One region of the Hyphomonas sp. CACIAM 19H1 genome, then DNA from elsewhere that is predicted to be linked to it. Evidence: riboswitches for the same ligand, from Rfam matches in the RefSeq annotation. Region 1 holds a riboswitch; each other region holds the start of a gene.
The links. Region 1 has a riboswitch for cobalamin ahead of BBF93_RS05515 (TonB-dependent siderophore receptor). Riboswitches for the same ligand answer to the same signal wherever they lie in the genome.

Region 2: it holds a riboswitch for cobalamin, as region 1 does, so the genes downstream of both, cobW (cobalamin biosynthesis protein CobW) here and BBF93_RS05515 (TonB-dependent siderophore receptor) in region 1, are expected to answer to the same signal.
Region 3: it holds a riboswitch for cobalamin, as region 1 does, so the genes downstream of both, BBF93_RS12265 (TonB-dependent siderophore receptor) here and BBF93_RS05515 (TonB-dependent siderophore receptor) in region 1, are expected to answer to the same signal.

Annotation. Positions count from the first base shown of each region.
Region 1 covers NZ_CP016437.1:1,143,538-1,149,328, reverse strand. Annotated here, with positions in the region: gene BBF93_RS05520 (ABC transporter substrate-binding protein) at 1-693, opposite strand, end outside; gene BBF93_RS05515 (TonB-dependent siderophore receptor) at 690-2,540, opposite strand; cobalamin riboswitch at 2,658-2,846, opposite strand; gene BBF93_RS05510 (SDR family NAD(P)-dependent oxidoreductase) at 3,060-3,827, opposite strand; gene BBF93_RS05505 (Re/Si-specific NAD(P)(+) transhydrogenase subunit alpha) at 3,887-5,014, shown strand; gene BBF93_RS05500 (proton-translocating transhydrogenase family protein) at 5,011-5,382, shown strand; gene BBF93_RS05495 (NAD(P)(+) transhydrogenase (Re/Si-specific) subunit beta) at 5,386-5,791, shown strand, end outside.
Region 2 covers NZ_CP016437.1:2,649,484-2,655,274, reverse strand. Annotated here, with positions in the region: gene BBF93_RS12300 (VWA domain-containing protein) at 1-1,034, shown strand, start outside; gene BBF93_RS12295 (hypothetical protein) at 1,039-1,740, shown strand; cobalamin riboswitch at 1,793-2,006, shown strand; gene cobW (cobalamin biosynthesis protein CobW) at 2,294-3,346, shown strand; gene cobN (cobaltochelatase subunit CobN) at 3,351-5,791, shown strand, end outside.
Region 3 covers NZ_CP016437.1:2,641,230-2,647,020, reverse strand. Annotated here, with positions in the region: gene BBF93_RS12275 (ABC transporter substrate-binding protein) at 1-289, opposite strand, end outside; gene BBF93_RS12270 (iron ABC transporter permease) at 453-1,481, shown strand; cobalamin riboswitch at 1,506-1,719, shown strand; gene BBF93_RS12265 (TonB-dependent siderophore receptor) at 1,893-3,809, shown strand; gene BBF93_RS12260 (hypothetical protein) at 3,853-4,443, shown strand; gene BBF93_RS12255 (ABC transporter substrate-binding protein) at 4,436-5,299, shown strand; gene BBF93_RS12250 (iron ABC transporter permease) at 5,292-5,791, shown strand, end outside.

The DNA of each region.
Region 1 (5,791 bases):
CGCCATCAGCCGCCGCATCACCGGATGGCGCGAGACAGACCAGCTGTCGGTCGCATCATCATCAAACCCGAAAAACGCCGCCAGCATCAGCCCCGGCGGCTCCATCACCAGACTTTCCAGCGGCAGACTTGTCCAGCCCGTTCCGGCATTGGCGTTCTCAAGACCCGCATGCGTCATGATCGAGGCGATCATCGTATCCTTGCCCGCGCTCACCCCGCCCGGTGTCACATACAGCGCCGCCCGCCCGCTCGGCGCAGCCGGCTTGGGCGCTGCCGCCAGAATAGCCTCCGCCCGCGGCCCCTGCCCGATGGCGGAGGCTACCTCGCGCAGCAGGTCGCCCGTGCCGTCTACGTCATTTGCATAGCCGATCTGCACCGTGCGAATGCCGAAACGCTGGTAAAGCGCCAGCGCCCGCGCGTCCCCGCCCCAGCTGCGCACGACAACCTCCGGGGCGAGCGCGACGACATCCTCCGCCGCCGCGCGCACCTTGGGAATGCCTGCCGCCTTGTCTCTCAGATGGCTGAACTGTCGTTCGCTATCCTTTGAGAGCGCAAGGATCTGCTCCCGGTCTGCCAGCGCCAGCACGAACTGATCGGCGCAATAGTCCAACGACACGATTGTAGGGCGGGCCGGCTCTGCCGAAGCAAAGCCGGTCAGCCCCATCAGGAGCAAGGCGGCAAGCCTCAGTCTCACTTCAGTTTCAGCCCGATGAATACACCGGCACCGGGGCCATTATAGCCGTAGATGTCAGTGGCGGTTTCATCGAAGATGTTCTCGCCGCGCAAGGTCACCGCAATGCGATCCGTGAGCGGATATTCCGCCGTGACGGACGCCAGCGTGTAGGCACCCAGCGTCACCGGGCGGGCCGGAAACGGTCCGAAATCCGTGTCGCCCTGTTCGCCCACATAATCGAGCGCCGCGCCCAGCCGCAGGCCATCCGGCCTCACCGTCCAGTCAATCGCCAGCGAAGCGGTGGCATCCGGAATGCGGATTTCATCCACGCCGTTATTGTCCTGTGAGTCAAAGAAGGTCGCCTGGCCGGAGACCGCCAGATTTGCCAGCGCCTGCCAGCGCGCCGCCAGTTCAACGCCGCTGCGCTCGCTGTCTGTGGCGCGGTTCGCCGCCGTGGAGGTAAAATCCGGATTGAAGGCGGTGTAGATCTCGTTATCCAGATCGGCACTGAAATAGGCCGCCGAATAGCTGAACGTGCCGACCGTCTGTTCCCAACCGATTTCCCAGCTGGTGGACTCTTCCGGCTTCAGGTCCGGATTGCCGACGAAGCTGCCGGGGAAGAAGCCGAACAGTTCCGTGAACGTTGGATTTTTCACGCCCGTGCCAACAGAGCCGCGAATGCGCCCGTTCACCTGATCGAACGCATACCCCGCGCCCAGACGCCAGGTGGTGGCATCGTCAAACCGGCCCTTGTTGTCGTCATGACGCGCCGATGCGGAGAAGTCGAAAGCGCCGGCCGCAAGGCGGTATTCACCGGCAAACCCGACAGATTCAAACGCTTCGGACGCATCGGTCCCGCCACCATACTGAACGTCGCGGCGATCATAAGTTTCACGCTCATAGTCCACCAGACCGGTCAGCGTGTGGATACCGCTGGTATAGCTCGGCGACCAGGCAAGTTTCGTGCGCTTGCCCTTGGCGTCATCCGTCTTTGCCCCGCCACTGAAATTGTCCCGCTCCACTTGGTTGAAGCTGGCGCGGATCACGTGATCCAGTGGCCCGTAAGCGCCCGTCAGCGCGCCGCCGATCAACCACTGATCCGCCTCGGTGCGATTGTCAGTGTCGTTGAGAAGCCCGTCATAATCCGTATCCGAATCGAATTCAGACTCCGTCTGCCGCGCCAGGCCAACCAGAGACAGCGCCCAGTCCGCCCCCAGATCAAGCTTGCTGGTCAGCAGGCCGGAGAACGCTTCAGATCCATCCTTGCTGCCGCCCGTGCCAGAGGAGTCCACGCCATCTGTCGTAAAGCCGGTAACCGCTGCACCAAAATTTGGCCCACCAAACCCCGCAGCGCCGCGCACGGTGCCAAAGCTGCCCGCCTCCGCAGAAGCGTTGAACCCTGCTTCCCGCGCCGCCGAAAGCGACACCACGCCGCCAATCGCGTCTGATCCGTGGATAGAGGACGCCGCCCCGCGCAACACTTCGATCCGCCCAACCGGCAGCGCCGTCAGCAGGCCGAAATCTGTCTCACCATTCACCGGATCGGAAATCTCGATGCCTTCAAAGAGGACCAGCGTATGGTTGGCCTCAGCCCCGCGCATCCGCACCTGGGTCAAACCACCAACGCTTCCCGCACGGGAAACGGCCACCCCCGGAACAGCGCGCAACTGGTCTACGGGGTTGGGTGACAGGCGAACGGCCAGATCGTCCGCCGTCAGTACGGATACGGAAGATGTCACGCTGTCGAGTTCGACCGGGCGCAGGCCGGAAACTTCGATGGGATCGAGCACGCGGGCTTCTTCAGCCTGCGCGAGAGAAGCATTGAGAACAAGCGCAGACGCGCCCATGAGGGTAAGTCTGAGGAACATGGGTCCACAGGTCCTTCTTTGGCCGGAGGATGTGCGTTACCTCCCCGCGGCGGGTTCATGACATGTCGCATGAACGGAAGGGTGCCTTCCGCGGCCCTACGCCTGTTCCCGGACGGCGAGCCAACGACGGCAACAGGCAGGTCTCCTGACTTTGCGGATCATCGCCGGAGAGAGCTGCCTTCCCGGTTTCCCAGTGGCGTATGGCTCTCACGGCTCCCCGCTCACAGTTACGGGCATAGCGCCGGATTCCCACCGGCTTCCCTTTTCACCCGGACTTTACCGGGCACCTGTCGCGTGAAGGCGCTGTAATGCGGATTTTGCGGGGCGGCAAGCGGGGGCATCGATATGGCCGTTCTCCACTCCCTCACCTTTCGTCACGCTCGATGGCCTTCAGGCCATCTGAGCGCCCATCTCCAAACCTCGCCGATAAAGCCAATGGCAAGTTCAGGTGATGGGCACTCAGATGCGCTGCGCGCATCGAGTGTGACGAAGATCGGGATCTGGCTGGAAGCCGTCCTGTTAAAGACTGTTGAGCAGATGCCCGCCATCAACCACGAGCGTCGAGCCGGTCATGAAGCTGCCTGCGTCTGACGCCAGCAGCAGCAGCGGTCCGGCCAGTTCGTTGATGTCGCCAATGCGGCGCATGGCGATGCGGCGGATCATCTGCATGCCCTGCTCGCTGTCGAGGAAATCGTCATTGATCTCGGTCTTGAAATAGCCCGGCGCAATCGCGTTCACCCGCACGCCATAGCGGGCCATTTCCAGCGCCATCTGGCGGGTCATGTGGTCAACCCCGGCCTTGGAGACGCAATAGGCCGTCGTCATCGCCTGCGGATGGAGGCCGGTGATCGAGGCGATGTTGATGATCGAACCCTTGGCCTTGGCCGCAACCATGGCGTTTGCGCCATGCTTGGCCACCCGCCACACGCCGGTGAGGTTGGTGTCGATCACCGCGTTCCAGTCTTCCTCGCTCATGTCGCGGAACCAGCCCTCGCGGGACATGCCGGAATTGTTGACGATGATGTCGGCGGGCCGGCCGAGTGCTTCCTTGATCGAGTCGAAAGCGGCCACGATGCTGCCATCATCGGTCACGTCCATCGCCACCGAAAGCGCATTGCCGCCTTTGCGGTTGATCGCGGCGGCAACCTCTTCAAGACGGTCCATCCGGCGTGCCGCAAGGACAACGGTTGCCCCGGCATCGGACAGAACATGCGCAAAATGGCGCCCCAGACCGCTTGACGCTCCGGTAACCAAAGCCACGCGATTAGCCAGACTAAACATACTCATGCCCTAAACCCTCAAAATAACTATTGCACGGCGCAAAGTTTAACCTAATCCAGAGCGCCATGAAGATATCAGTGCTCAAAGAACGGCGACCCGGCGAGACCCGCGTGGCGGCAACTCCGGAGACAGTCAAGAAGCTAATTGGCCTGGGCCACACGGTCACGGTCGAGGGAGGAGCGGGAACCGTTGCCGGTTTCCTGGACGCAGCCTTTACCGAAGCAGGCGCCAGCATTGCTGGCTCGGCGGCTGAGGCGGCGAAGGGCGCAGACATTGTATTCAAGGTCCGCCGCCCGGAGCCTGGCGAGATCGGCGCCCTGCCCGATGGCGCCGCGCTGATCGCGCTGATGGAGCCCTTCGCCTACCCGGCCGAGGAGCTTGCGGCGCTGAACGCGAAGAAGATCGCGGCGCTCTCGATGGAGTTCACGCCCCGAATCACGCGCGCCCAGTCGATGGATGCGCTCTCGTCCCAGTCAAACCTGGCTGGCTACCGCGCCGTCATCGAAGGGGCGCAGATCTATGGCCGCGCCATGCCGATGATGATGACGGCGGCCGGCACGGTTGCCCCGGCGAAAGTCTTCATCATGGGCGCCGGTGTGGCCGGCCTCCAGGCCATCGCCACCGCCCGCCGCCTCGGCGCGGTCGTCACGGCAAACGATGTCCGCCCCGCCGCCAAGGAACAGGTCGCCTCGCTCGGCGCCAAGTTCATCGCGGTAGAGGATGACGAGTTCAAGGCGGCCGAAACCTCCGGCGGCTACGCCAAGGAAATGTCGCCGGAATACCAGGCGAAGCAGGCCGCACTGACCGCCAGCCACATCGCCAAGCAGGATATCGTCGTCACCACGGCGCTGATCCCCGGCCGCCCCGCGCCGGTGCTGATCACCGAAGAAATGGTGCGCTCGATGAAGCCCGGCTCGGTCATCGTCGACATGGCCGTCTCCCAGGGTGGCAACTGCCCGCTCTCGAAGGCCGATGAGATCGTCGATGTCGGCGGCGTGAAAGTGGCCGGTTTCTCAAACCTGCCCGCCCGCCTGCCGGCCGACGCCTCGTCTCTCTACGCCAAAAACCTGCTCGCCTTCCTTCCGCTGATCACAGCCGAAGGCGGCGCCCTCACCCTCGACACCGAGGATGAAGTCGTCGTCGCCATGCTGCTCACCCGGAACGGCGCAACCGTTAGCGAAAGGCTGAAGTGATGAAACGCGCTCTTGCCAGCTCCCTCGCCCTCGCCGCCTTCGCGCTCCCGGCCTTTGCCGATGCTGGCGGCATCAACTCCACCGTGTTCCTGGCGGCGATCTTCGCGCTCGCCTGTTTCGTCGGCTATTACGTCGTCTGGTCGGTTACCCCCGCGCTGCACACGCCGCTGATGGCCGTGACGAACGCGATTTCGTCCGTGATCGTCGTCGGCGCGCTCGTCGCTGCGGCCGCCCATGGCCTCTCCTCGGAAGGCTGGGTCGCCAAGATCCTCGGCGCCATCGCCGTCGCCCTTGCCAGCGTCAACATCTTCGGCGGCTTCCTGGTCACCCAGCGCATGCTCGCCATGTACAAGAAGAAGGGGAGCTGACCTATGGACCAGTTCCATTCCACCTGGGCGCCCCTGCTCTATCTCGTCTCGGGCATCCTTTTCATCCTCGCCCTGCGCGGCCTCTCCAGCCCGGCCACCAGCCAGAAGGGCAACCGCAACGGCATGATCGGCATGACCATTGCCGTTGCCACCACCATCATCCTGCTCTGGGATTCGCTGGATCCGGCCACCTGGGCCCTGATGATCGGCGCGGTCGCCATCGGCGGCACCATCGGCGCCATCATCGCGCGTAAAATTCCGATGACGGACATGCCCCAGCTCGTCGCGGCCTTCCACTCGCTCGTCGGCCTCGCCGCCGTGCTCGTGGCGTCCGCTGCGCTGTACGCCCCCGGCAGCTTCGGCATCCTCGGCGTTACCGGCATCAATCCCGTCTCGCTGATCGAACTCG
Region 2 (5,791 bases), 1.5 Mb from region 1:
CGAAGGCAGAAGCGGGGTATACGTACAAGGTTTCCTACAAGGGTACTGCCAAGGGTAGCGACTATGCCGGCTTTACCCGGCGGGGCGCGCCGGCGCCGCCGACCAGCGTATCCTACAGCGTCATAGGGGGCGCTTCCGACAAGGGCAATAACCCCTTCCACGTGACAGCGCCTTCTGAGCCGGGGGAATATGACCTTATTCTAGTGTTGCCTTCCAGAGGGGTTGTGGAGCGTCAGCCGATTGAGGTTGTTGCCCCATCCAGTGGTTTTGATGCGATCGGAACGGTCGCGCCAGGCAAGCGATTCAATTTCACCTGGAGAGGCCCCGATCAGGGCAGCCAGCGGATTGTAATCGCCAAGCCGGAAGATCCCGGAAAGGTCTATACGAACAGCTGGGGCTACGCGCTCCACAAGAACGGAAAGATGGGCCTGACGGCGCCTGCCGAGCCAGGTGTTTATGAGCTGCGGTATTTGTCCAGCAGCTACGAGATCCTATTCTCGCGCAAATTTGGCGTCGGTGTGCCTTTCCAGGATGCCGCGCAGCCGACCAGCGCGGAACTCTCCGCCCGCGCGGCTGCGGCTACGCAAGGCGCAGCCACGCAGGATGATATACCCCTTGTCAAAGCCAGCTTCCGCCTACCCAAAGGCGCGTCCGGCGAGGCGGTTTCCTGGTCTGCCATTCCGCTGGATGTTCCGGCAACGGATGTCTGGGCTCCGCCGCGGAAACAGGTGGCTGCAACCGGCGAGTTTGAGCCCGGCCGGTATGAGGTATCCGCAGTCAGCGGCAAGGGCACCGAATACCGCGCGGTGGTGGAAATACTTCCCGGCCAGGCAAATGATTTCACGCTGACGCTGGCCGCTACGGGCAGCGGGCCCGCAACGCCTGTGGCCCAACCTGCCTCACAGGGCGGGGGCGGCCAACCGGCGGCCAGCCCGGATGACGCCATGAAGCGCCTCTCCGGCACGCCGATGAAGCGCGGCGCGCTTTCCCGCGCCGAACTCGAAGCCTTGCTTGATCCTTCCAGGGAGAACTAGACCCATGCGTATCATATTCGGACTTGTTGTCCTTTTCTTCCTGGCGCTTCCGGCGCGTGCGGAATTTGTCATCGCCAAATGCTCCATGGCGGGCGGGTGCCAGTGCAGGCTGGCGGATCTCACCATCGCCGATATGGAGATGATCACCGGCGAGAAGATGCCGGCAGGCGCCAAGGACATGACAATGGTGACGGTGCCGGGGCGCGATCCTTACCGGACGCGGGCCGACCGTACAGAGATCAATGTTGCCTATGGCGGCATGGGGCAGTGTGATGTGCAACTGTTCGACGCGATGGCCCCCGAGGATGGCAACTGGACCATCCAGATGGCGGCAAGCGATCTCAGCGCCTGCCCGATGCTCAAGGGGAAACCCATGAATACCGGCGGGATTACAAGTGCGACCCGCAATATTCAGTGGGGCGGAAGTTTCCACCCATCCAAGCTTGCAGATGCCGGCAATGCATCTCAGCGCTGGAGCAAAGTGGGCGAAAACAGCTGGCGCGGAACCATGGTCGATGACCAGCGCGCTGGGGGCGGCGCAAGCGTTGTGCAGGGATATACGCTGGTCACTCCGCGCCTTATTCGGGGATATTCGCTGTTCACCTTCAACATCGACATGCCGCCAGAGCAGGCTGCCATGATGGCATCAATGGGAATGCCCATGAACTGCCGCAGCTATACTCCCTTCACCGCGCGAAAGAACTGAAGAGGTCTTTCGCGGCCTTCCGGAAATCTCTGGACAGGCGCGCGCGCCGCGCCTACACGAAGGTTCTGACGGTTCCCCTTTATTGGGGGATTAAAACGGGAATGCAGTGAGGAGCGTTAGCTTTGAATCTGCAGCTGTACCCGCAACTGTAACCGGCGAGCTTTGCCGCGATATGCCACTGGGGCGCCTGATAGGGTGTTCTGGGAAGGCGCGGAGGAAGCGATGAACCGGGAGCCAGGAGACCTGCCGTCAAATTGTCGCCCCTCTTCCGACCGGGTCTAGTCGGCAGAGCGGAACTCCGTCGTGGCGACAGTAGTGATTGGCTGACGTGTGAGCGTCGGTAAGTTGCCTGTTGCTGTCCTGCGGCAAGGGGTGGCTTCCGTCTGCCATGCGTCCTGAGCCCGGCTGCCGCAATGCTGCCGGAGGGGAGAGTGGACAGGATGGTTCGCTTCGCGAATCTGGTTCTCCGCCATAATCAGGCGGCGCTGCTGCGCCGTCTGCGCGTGCTCTCAGCTGATCGATCCCCCCATCTGATCGCTGCGAAGGCATTGCCATGACTGACACTTCCGCCCACACGGGCAAAATTCCGGCCACCGTAATCACAGGCTTCCTCGGTTCAGGAAAAACGACACTCATCCGCCATCTGATCGAAAATGCCGGTGGCCGCCGCATTGCCCTCATCATCAACGAGTTTGGGGACGTCGGCGTAGACGGCGAAATCCTGAAGGGCTGCGGTGTGGAAAGCTGCAGCGAGGATGACATCATCGAACTGGCCAATGGCTGCATCTGCTGCACCGTCGCCGATGATTTCCTGCCCACCATGCAGGCGCTGATCGAGCGGGACATCCCTCCGGACCATATCGTCATCGAGACCTCCGGCCTTGCCCTGCCAAAGCCCCTCGTCCAAGCCTTCAACTGGCCGGAAGTCCGCACCCGCGTGACCGTCGATGGCGTGGTGACGCTTGTGGATGCCGACGCTGTGGCGCAGGGGCGATTTGCCCATGACGAGGACGCCCTCAGCGCCCAGCGCGCGGCCGACGAAATGCTGGATCATGACAGCCCGCTGGAAGAACTTTTCGAGGACCAACTCCATTGCGCCGATATGGTCGTGCTGACCAAGGCAGACCTGGTTTCCGCGGATGCGCTTGAAGATGTCCGCCGGAATTTGACCGCACATACACGCCCCGGCGTGCATTTCGTTCAGGCCGAGAGAGGAAACCTCCCGGCCGATACGCTGCTCGGGCTGGGAATTGCCGCCGAAAACGAGATCGAGCACCGTCATTCGCATCACGACGCGGAAGGCGAAGACCACGATCATGATGACTTTGACAGCTTCGTCGTGAACTTGGATTCTGTTCCGTCAGCGGAAGTTCTTGCCCAGCGGATCGCCTCGCTCGCCAAGGCTGAGGAAGTCTACCGGGTGAAAGGATTCGTGCCGGTGGAAGGGCGTGACATGCGCCTTCTGGTACAGGCGGTCGGCCCCCGGGTGAACTGGCATTTCGACAGGGCCTGGAAGGAAGCCGAGCCGCGCGCGGGGCGGCTGGTTGTCATCGGCGCTTCGGGTTTCGACCGCGCCAATGCCGAGCGGATCCTGAAGGGCGGCTGAGCCGATGCATCTCCTGAACATTCGGGATGGTCAGGTCAGCGATGGCTCAGAGCCGGTTGATCTCGGCCAGTCGCCTGGCGAGATCGTTGTCCTCTCGGCGGCAGATACAGATCTGTCGGCGCTGGAAGTGGCGCAGCGCCGGGCAGGCGAGGGCGCGCCCACGCTCCGCCTCGCCAATCTGATGACCCTGCAGCATAATTTCTCTGTCGATCTTTATGTCCAGAAGGTGATTGCTCACGCCAAAATCGTCTGCGTGCGGGTGCTCGGTGGGCGCACATACTGGCCCTATGGCGTTGCGGAGATTGTCAGGGCCGCTCGGGAAAATAACGTCCAGCTCGCCCTGATACCCGGCGATGGCCGCCCCGATCCGGACCTTGAAGGACTTTCAACCATCTCCCCTGAAGACCGGGAACGCCTCTGGGTCTATCTTCAGGAAGGCGGGCCGGATAACCTCTCCGCATTCCTTCAGTATACGGCCTGGATGATTGACCGGCGGGATTTGCCTGGCCCGGAACCTGCAGAAATCCCGCGCGCCGGTCTCTACTGGCCCGGCGCCGCGCCGGACGCTATGAGCGACATGGCCCAACTCTGGGGCCGGCAGGCGCCCATCGCCCCGATCATCTTCTATCGCGCCTATTATCTCGCCGGGCAAACGCAGGCGCTGGACGCGCTCATCACCGCCATTCATGAAGCTGGCCTAAATCCCCTACCGGTCTTCCTGCACAGCCTGAAGGACACGTTCTGCGAAGCGTTCGTAAGCAGATTGATTGCCGAGGCATCACCAGACATCATCCTGAATCTCACAGGCTTCGCCGTATCCACTCCCGGCGAAACCCGCCAACCCTCGGTTCTGGAATGTGCCGGCTGCCCCATTCTTCAGGCGGTGCTCAGCAGCGGCGCAAGCGAGGAATGGGCCACCGGCACGCGCGGCCTCTCCGCGCGCGATGTGGCCATGAGTGTCGCCCTGCCGGAGGTCGATGGCCGTATCCTGACCCGCGCCATTGCCTTCAAGGAGCGCGCCGCCTCCAGCGCTCTGACACAGCATGCCGGCGTCCGGCATGTGCCCTTGCCGGACCGGACAGCATTCGTTGCGGCCCAGGCCGCCGCCTGGGCGCGTCTGCGCCGCATGCCCGCTTCAGACCGCCGGATCGCCATCATCCTTGCCAATTATCCCAACCGTGACGGCCGCCTCGCCAACGGCGTCGGCCTCGATACGCCCGCCGGAACGATTGAAGTGATGAAAGCCCTGAGCGCGGCCGGATACACAGTGCCACAAGCCCCGGACTCCGGCGCCGCCCTGATGGACCTTCTTCTCAGCGGCCCAACAAATGACCGCCGCAAAGACCCTTCACTGGCCGGCGTAATCCTACCGCTGGCAGAGTATACCGCCTTCTGGGAATCCCTTCCGAAAACTGTCCGCGATCAGATAACAGCGCGCTGGGGCGCCCCGCAGCAGGATCCCTTCTTTGAGCCGTCGGCGGATGGTTTCCGGCTCGGGATACACCGCTTCGGGAATGTTGTGCTCGGTGTCCAGCCCGCGCGCGGTTACAACATCAATCCGGTGGAAACCTATCACAGTCCGGACCTGCCCCCGCCTCACGGCTATCTGGCCTTCTATGCCTGGCTGCGCCGGGCGTTCGGGGCCCATGCCATCGTCCATATGGGCAAGCACGGCAATCTAGAATGGCTTCCCGGCAAGGCGCTCGCCCTGTCCGAGGCCTGCTATCCGGAGGCGGTCCTCGGCCCATTGCCGCACATATACCCCTTCATCGTCAATGATCCCGGCGAGGGCACACAGGCCAAGCGACGCGCAAGCGCCGTCATCATCGACCATCTCACACCGGCAATGACCCGCGCGGAAAGCTACGGCCCGCTTAAAGATCTCGAAGCGCTGGTGGACGAATATTACGAAGCCGCCAGCCTGGATGCACGGCGGCTGAAGCCTCTGCGCCGCGAAATCCTTGAGGCCGCAGCGTGTGCCGGCCTTGATCGGGATGGCATCTACACGCCCGGAGACGAAGACGAGGCCATCGCCGCTCTGGACAATTACCTCTGTGAGCTGAAGGAAATGCAGATCCGCGACGGGCTGCATGTCTTCGGCCGCGCGCCGGAAGGGCGTCTGCTGGCGGATCTCGCCGTCGCCATCGCTCGCGCCCCGCGTCATGATGGAAAGGGCGCAAACGCCTCGCTCCTGCGGGCCCTGGCGGCCGATATGGCCCTTGGCTTCGATCCGCTGAACTGCCGTCTCGGAGATGCCTGGGAAGGGCCCCGGCCGCAACATCTCGCCGCCCTGTCTCCGGATGCCTGGCGAACCCATGGCGATACCGTGGAGCGGCTCGAGGGGCTCGCCGCGGCGCTCGTAGAGGGCGCGCCGATAGCGGCGGACTGGCCGCGAACGAATGCCGTGATGAGCTATGTTCGCAGCGTCTTGCTGCCATCGCTTAC
Region 3 (5,791 bases), 1.5 Mb from region 1:
TCTCGGGCCGCCGGATACGGCTCGCGATCACGAGGTCGGGCTTCAGCACGGTAAGCTCTTCCGCATTGCCGTCCGACACCGGCCAGTCTTTCGCTTTTTCCGCGCTGAAGGAAAGCGCCGGATTGCGCGCATTGTGGGAAAGGGCTGCCACCTGGTCCCGGTCCGCCAGCTCCATCAGATACTGATCCGCGCAGAGGTTCAGCGAAACGATCCGGTGTGGCCGCGCCTCGCCATCGGCAGCGCCGGAGAGCATCAGCAGGAGAGAGGCAATCAGGGCTTTCCGCTTCATAAAACCTGCTCCCGGCGCATGAGAAGGCGCAGCCATGTCACAACCGGAAAAAATCGCAAGCCATGCTTGGCGCCGGGGCGCATTCTGGTCTAAGGGACGATCTCGGGTTCCGGGACACTCAGTTGACGGAATGCCTTCGGATCGATCTTGACGAGTTCCACCCATGCAGATTTCCGCCGCACCCCTCCGCCCGGAGCAGGCTGTCACTGATACTGCCAAATGGCTGATCGGCGCGGGCGCGCTGCTCGTCATGGCGGCGCTGTCGCTGATGACCGGCCCTGTCGACATCGGTGCCGGAGAGGTTTTCCGGGCCCTGTTTGGCAATGCAGACGAGGTGACGAACACCATCATCCGGGAGCTGCGCCTGCCGCGCCTCATGCTCACCCTTGGCGTCGGCGCCATGCTCGGCGGGGCAGGGGCGGCGCTCCAGGGCTACCTGCGCAACCCGCTGGCAGAGCCCTCCATTCTTGGTGTCGCGAGCGCCGCCGCGCTTGGCGCCGTTGTCGCGCTCTACTTCGGCTTCGCCAGCGTCGCGGGCATTTTCCTGCCGCTCATGGCGGCGGTGTTCGCGCTTGCGGCGACGCTTCTCCTCTTTGTTTTTACGATGTTTTCTGCCTCCGGCCTTAGCCTCATTCTGGCTGGCATCGCCATCGGTTCGCTGGCCGGGGCGGGCATTTCGCTTGCCCTCAATCTGTCGTCAAACCCCTTCGCGGCGATGGAGATCACCTTCTGGCTGCTCGGCTCGGCGGAGGATCGCAGCTGGCGGCATGTGGGGTTGTCGGTGCCGCTGATCGGGCTCTGCCTCGCGGTTCTCTTTAGTGACAGACGCGCCCTCGACGCGCTCACGCTCGGCGAAGACGCCGCCCGCGCGCTTGGCTACAATCTCACACTGGTCCGCATGCGGCTGATTGTCAGCGTGGCGCTGGGCGTCGGCGCCGCCGTGTCCGTCACCGGCGCGATCGGCTTCGTCGGTCTCGTCGCGCCCCATCTCGCCCGCAGTGTTGCCGGCAGCCTTCCCTCGCGTCTCATTGCGCCTTCGGCGCTCATGGGCGCGCTGTTGCTCACCGCGGCAGACATCCTCGTGCGCCTTATCCCGACCACGAATGAACTGCGTCTCGGCGTCGTCACCGCGCTTATCGGTGCGCCTTTTCTCGTCATCATCCTCTATCGCACGCGCCGGCGCGAAGCATAGGGCTGGACAAGTCCCGCCACCAAATGTATCGGCGTTCATGACGGTTCCCCTTTATTGGGGGATTAAAACGGGAATGCAGTGAGGAGCGTTAGCTTTGAATCTGCAGCTGTACCCGCAACTGTAACCGGCGAGCTTTGCCGCGATATGCCACTGGGGCGCCTGATAGGGTGTTCTGGGAAGGCGCGGAGGAAGCGATGAACCGGGAGCCAGGAGACCTGCCGTCAAATTGTCGCCCCTCTTCCGACCGGGTCTAGTCGGCAGAGCGGAACTCCGTCGTGGCGACATCTGAGAGGCGGGTGCTGAACGCACCCTCGCTTCCGGCTGTCGCGCAGGCGCCCTCCGGAAAGTGATCGCGTTCGGTCATCCGTATGGATGCAATCGGGGGACCTGTCCCCCGGATGGAGAATAGCAATGTCCTCACATGCAGTGAGAGCAATTACTGGCGCTTTGCTCGGCGCCGCCAGCCTGAATTCACTTTTCTTCGCCTATGCTCAGTCAACGGAAGACGAAAGCCGTCAGGAAACCATCACCATAACGGCCAGCCGCCTGAACCTCGCCCCGCGCGAGATCGGCAGCGCCATTGCCGTCGTTGATCGCGCGGCCCTGGAAACCGGCCAGATCATCGCCCTGAAGGAAACCCTGCAGGATATTCCAGGCGTCCAGATCAGCGCCGGCCGCCCCGGCGGCAGCACAAATGTCAGCATCCGCGGGTCGGATAATGATCAGGTGCTCTTCCTGTTCGACGGCATCAAGCTCGGCGATCCCAGTTCAACCAGCACGCAGTTTTCCTCCGACAACATGACATCGCTGGATGTCGAACGTATCGAAGTCCTGCGCGGCAATCAGAGTTCCCTCTATGGCTCCGATGCCATCGGCGGTGTCATCAACATCATCACCCAGCGCGCTACCGAAGAAGGCGTCCGCTTCAATGTGGAAGCCGAAGCAGGCGGTTATCTCGGCGTGGCCTCCGAACATGGCGGCCATCTCCTGCAACGCGGCGGCGTCTCGCTGCTCGGCAAGCAGGGCAAGCTCGATTATCGCCTGTCGCTGACGGGCACAAAGACGGAAGGCCCCTCCATCGCAGATCCGCGCACGGGCCTATCTGTCACCGAAGACGACGACTATTCCGTCTGGGCCATCAGCGGCCGCGCCGGCTACCAGCTCTCCGAAACCCTGTCGGGCCAGGTTGTCGGTTTCTATAACGACTCCTCCACCGATCTCGACAATACCACCAGCGACAGCGTCAACACGGTCGACAAGAAAGACACCGCCTACGCTGTTCAGTTGACGCATGAAACACCAGACAGTGCCTGGAAGAACGAGCTGACCCTCTCGCGCTATAATGCAGAACGCCTCTATTTCGGCCCGTTCTATTCTTCCGGGGGCGATCTTTATGACGGCACCAAGGACACAGCCTTGTTCATCACTCGCTATACGGGCTTCGACAAGGTGCAGATTTCTGCCGGTCTCAACTGGGAAGATGAGTCTACGGATCAGGTAACGCTCTATTCCGGCAATTTCAGCGAAGGTATCTCCACCACTTCCGTCTTCACCGAACTTGCCTTCCGGCCCACCGAAGCCCTTTCGATCACCGTCGCCGGCCGTCTCGACGACAATGAACGCTTCGGCCAGTTCGACACCTATCGCGTCACCGGTGCTTATTATCTGCCCGCCACGCTCGCAGGCGGCGATGTGAAGCTGCGCGCCAGCTATGGCACAGGCGCCAAAGCACCGGGTCTCTACCAGCTGTTTGACCCCACATATGGCAATGCCGGCCTGAAAGTGGAAACCTCCGAAGGCTATGATGCCGGCGTGGATATCAGCTGGGCCAGGGCTGCGCTGGAATTCTCCGTATTCCACAGCGATGTGGAAGACGAAATCGCCTTTGGCTATCCCCCGGGAAAGCCATCGGGCGGCTATATTCAGTTCGGCCGCACGAAGAAACAGGGCGCCGAACTCGGCCTGCGCTATTCGGTAACCGATTGGCTCAGCCTGTCCCAATCCTTCATGGTGCTGGATGCCCAGAATGAGGAAACCGGCCTCTGGCTTGGCCGTCCGCGCTATTCGGGTACAACCAGCGCCACAGCTCAGTTGACGGACAGGTTCGATCTCACAACACGTCTGCGCTACCGGTCGGATAACGCCTCCAGCTATGGCGGCGTCACGCCTGGCTTTGTCACGCTTGATCTCCTCGGAAACTATGATCTGACCAGCCGGGTCGCGCTTTATGGCCGCCTCGTGAACGCTCTGGATCAGGACTACCAGCTTTCCTACGGGCGCAACGAACTCAACCGCAGCCTCTATCTCGGCGTTCGCGCGCGCTTTTGAGCGTGCGGCAACGCCCTGTCAGACCCCAAGGGGAGCCAGCAACATGACCACCGGAACCAGCCGCAGAATTCCGAGAGCGGACATACAGACAAACGGCCGCACAGAACATATCTGGGCCTTGCCTGCCAATCAGTCCTTTCTCGAGACACTCCTGCGGGATCTCTTCGAGAATCATCCTGAGAAGCTCACCTTCGGGCCCCTGATCCAGGGCGCCGCCTATGAACTGAAAGCCCCCGGCAAGCCGGAACGCATCACGCTCAATGACGGTTATCTTACCGTCCATTGGGGTGGCCGGGGGCATTTTCATCTCTGCATCGGCAGCAATTATGGTGCCCTGAAAGGTGAAGGCGGCGGCCCGGAACTGATGGTCCGCCGCCGCACAGCCCGCGCTGAGTTCTATCGCAGCCTCGACAAGCATGGCCACCCGGTCAGTTGGGGTCTGCGTCTCTTCAATGGGGCGGGCGAGCCGCAAATCGCGGTCTTCCTGCCCAATCCCTTCCTCACCGACGATGATCAGCTGGCTGAGGAGAATGATTTCTCCCGCCTCGCGCTTTGGGAGTATCTGATGCAGCACTATGCCGGGTACGGGCCAGACCCGCTGGACCGGCAAGGGAAGGGCTTCCGGCATGGCTAGGCGTGCGGCCTTCTGCCTGGCAGTGCTGGCGTTCCTTGCCGGACCGTCCGCGTCCGCCCATGCCGAAACGCCAAAACCCCGCGCCGCCTCGGCCAGCATCTGCGCCGACCAGTATCTGCTCGCCCTCGCCGATCCCGAGCAGATCGCCTCGCTCAGCTGGCAGGCGACGGGCCCACTCTCCACCTTCGCGGAAGAAGCCGCCGCCTATCCCTCCAATCGCGGCGGCGCGGAGGAGTTTCTTGATGCGAATGTTGAAATCCTGATCCTGAACAGCCATGGCTCGATGGAGCTGCGCCGCATCATGGGCCAGTTCGATGTCGAGATGGTCGTCATTGCCACCACCACCATCACCTTCGACGAGATTGCCCAATCCGTACGAGATGTCGCCGCAAAGCTGGATCAGACAGCGCGCGGCGAAGCCCTCATCGCCGACATGCAGGCGCGCCTTGCCCGCATAGACCCTCAGGTGGTGGAGGAAGACGCAGGTCCCTCCGTCACCTATTTCCGTCCGGAAGGCGGCGGCGCAGGGGCGGGCACCTTTGTTGACACGGCCCTGCGCCATGCCGGCTTCCGCAATTTGCAGGCAGACCTTGGCAACACCGGCTGGGGCCGCGTCCCGCTGGAACAGCTCGTGCTCACCCCGCCGGACGGTCTCGTCACCAGTTTCTTCGACACGGCCCATAAAGGCGTCAATGCGCGCTTTTCCAGCCATTCCCTGTTCACGCGGCTGTCGGCGGAAAAGCCCGTCATGCCGGTGCCGGGCCGTTACTGGACCTGCGCCGGTCCCATGCTGATCGATGCTGTGGAATCTCTTGCGGCCCAGCGCCGGGAACATTTCGGAGGTGGTCATGACTGAAGCAGCCACAGCCGCGCCGCGCCGCGCCGCCCATACCGTCAGCCATCGCATCAGCTGGCTCAGCCTCAATCTCGCCCTTCTGGCGCTGATCGGGGTCCTTGCCTGCGTCTCGCTCACTATCGGCTATGTCACTTATCCGGTTACGGATGTTGTGGCGGCCCTTTTCGGCCTTGGGGATGATAAAGTCATCACCATTGTGCGGGAGTTGCGCCTGCCACGTCTCCTGCTGGCGCTGGCCATCGGGGGCGGGCTTGGCGTGTCCGGCGCCGTGCTGCAGGGGCTTCTGCGAAACCCGCTGGCAGAGCCTGGCATTCTCGGCATCTCTTCCAGCGCCAGCTTCGGCGCCGTCATCACCATCTATTTCGGCCTCTCGGCAACCTTTGTCTATGCGCTGCCAATGGCGGCAATGGCGGGCGCGGCCACCGCTACAACCGTGCTCTATTTTCTCTCCGCCCGGAATGCCAGCACCCTGACGATCATTCTCGCTGGCGT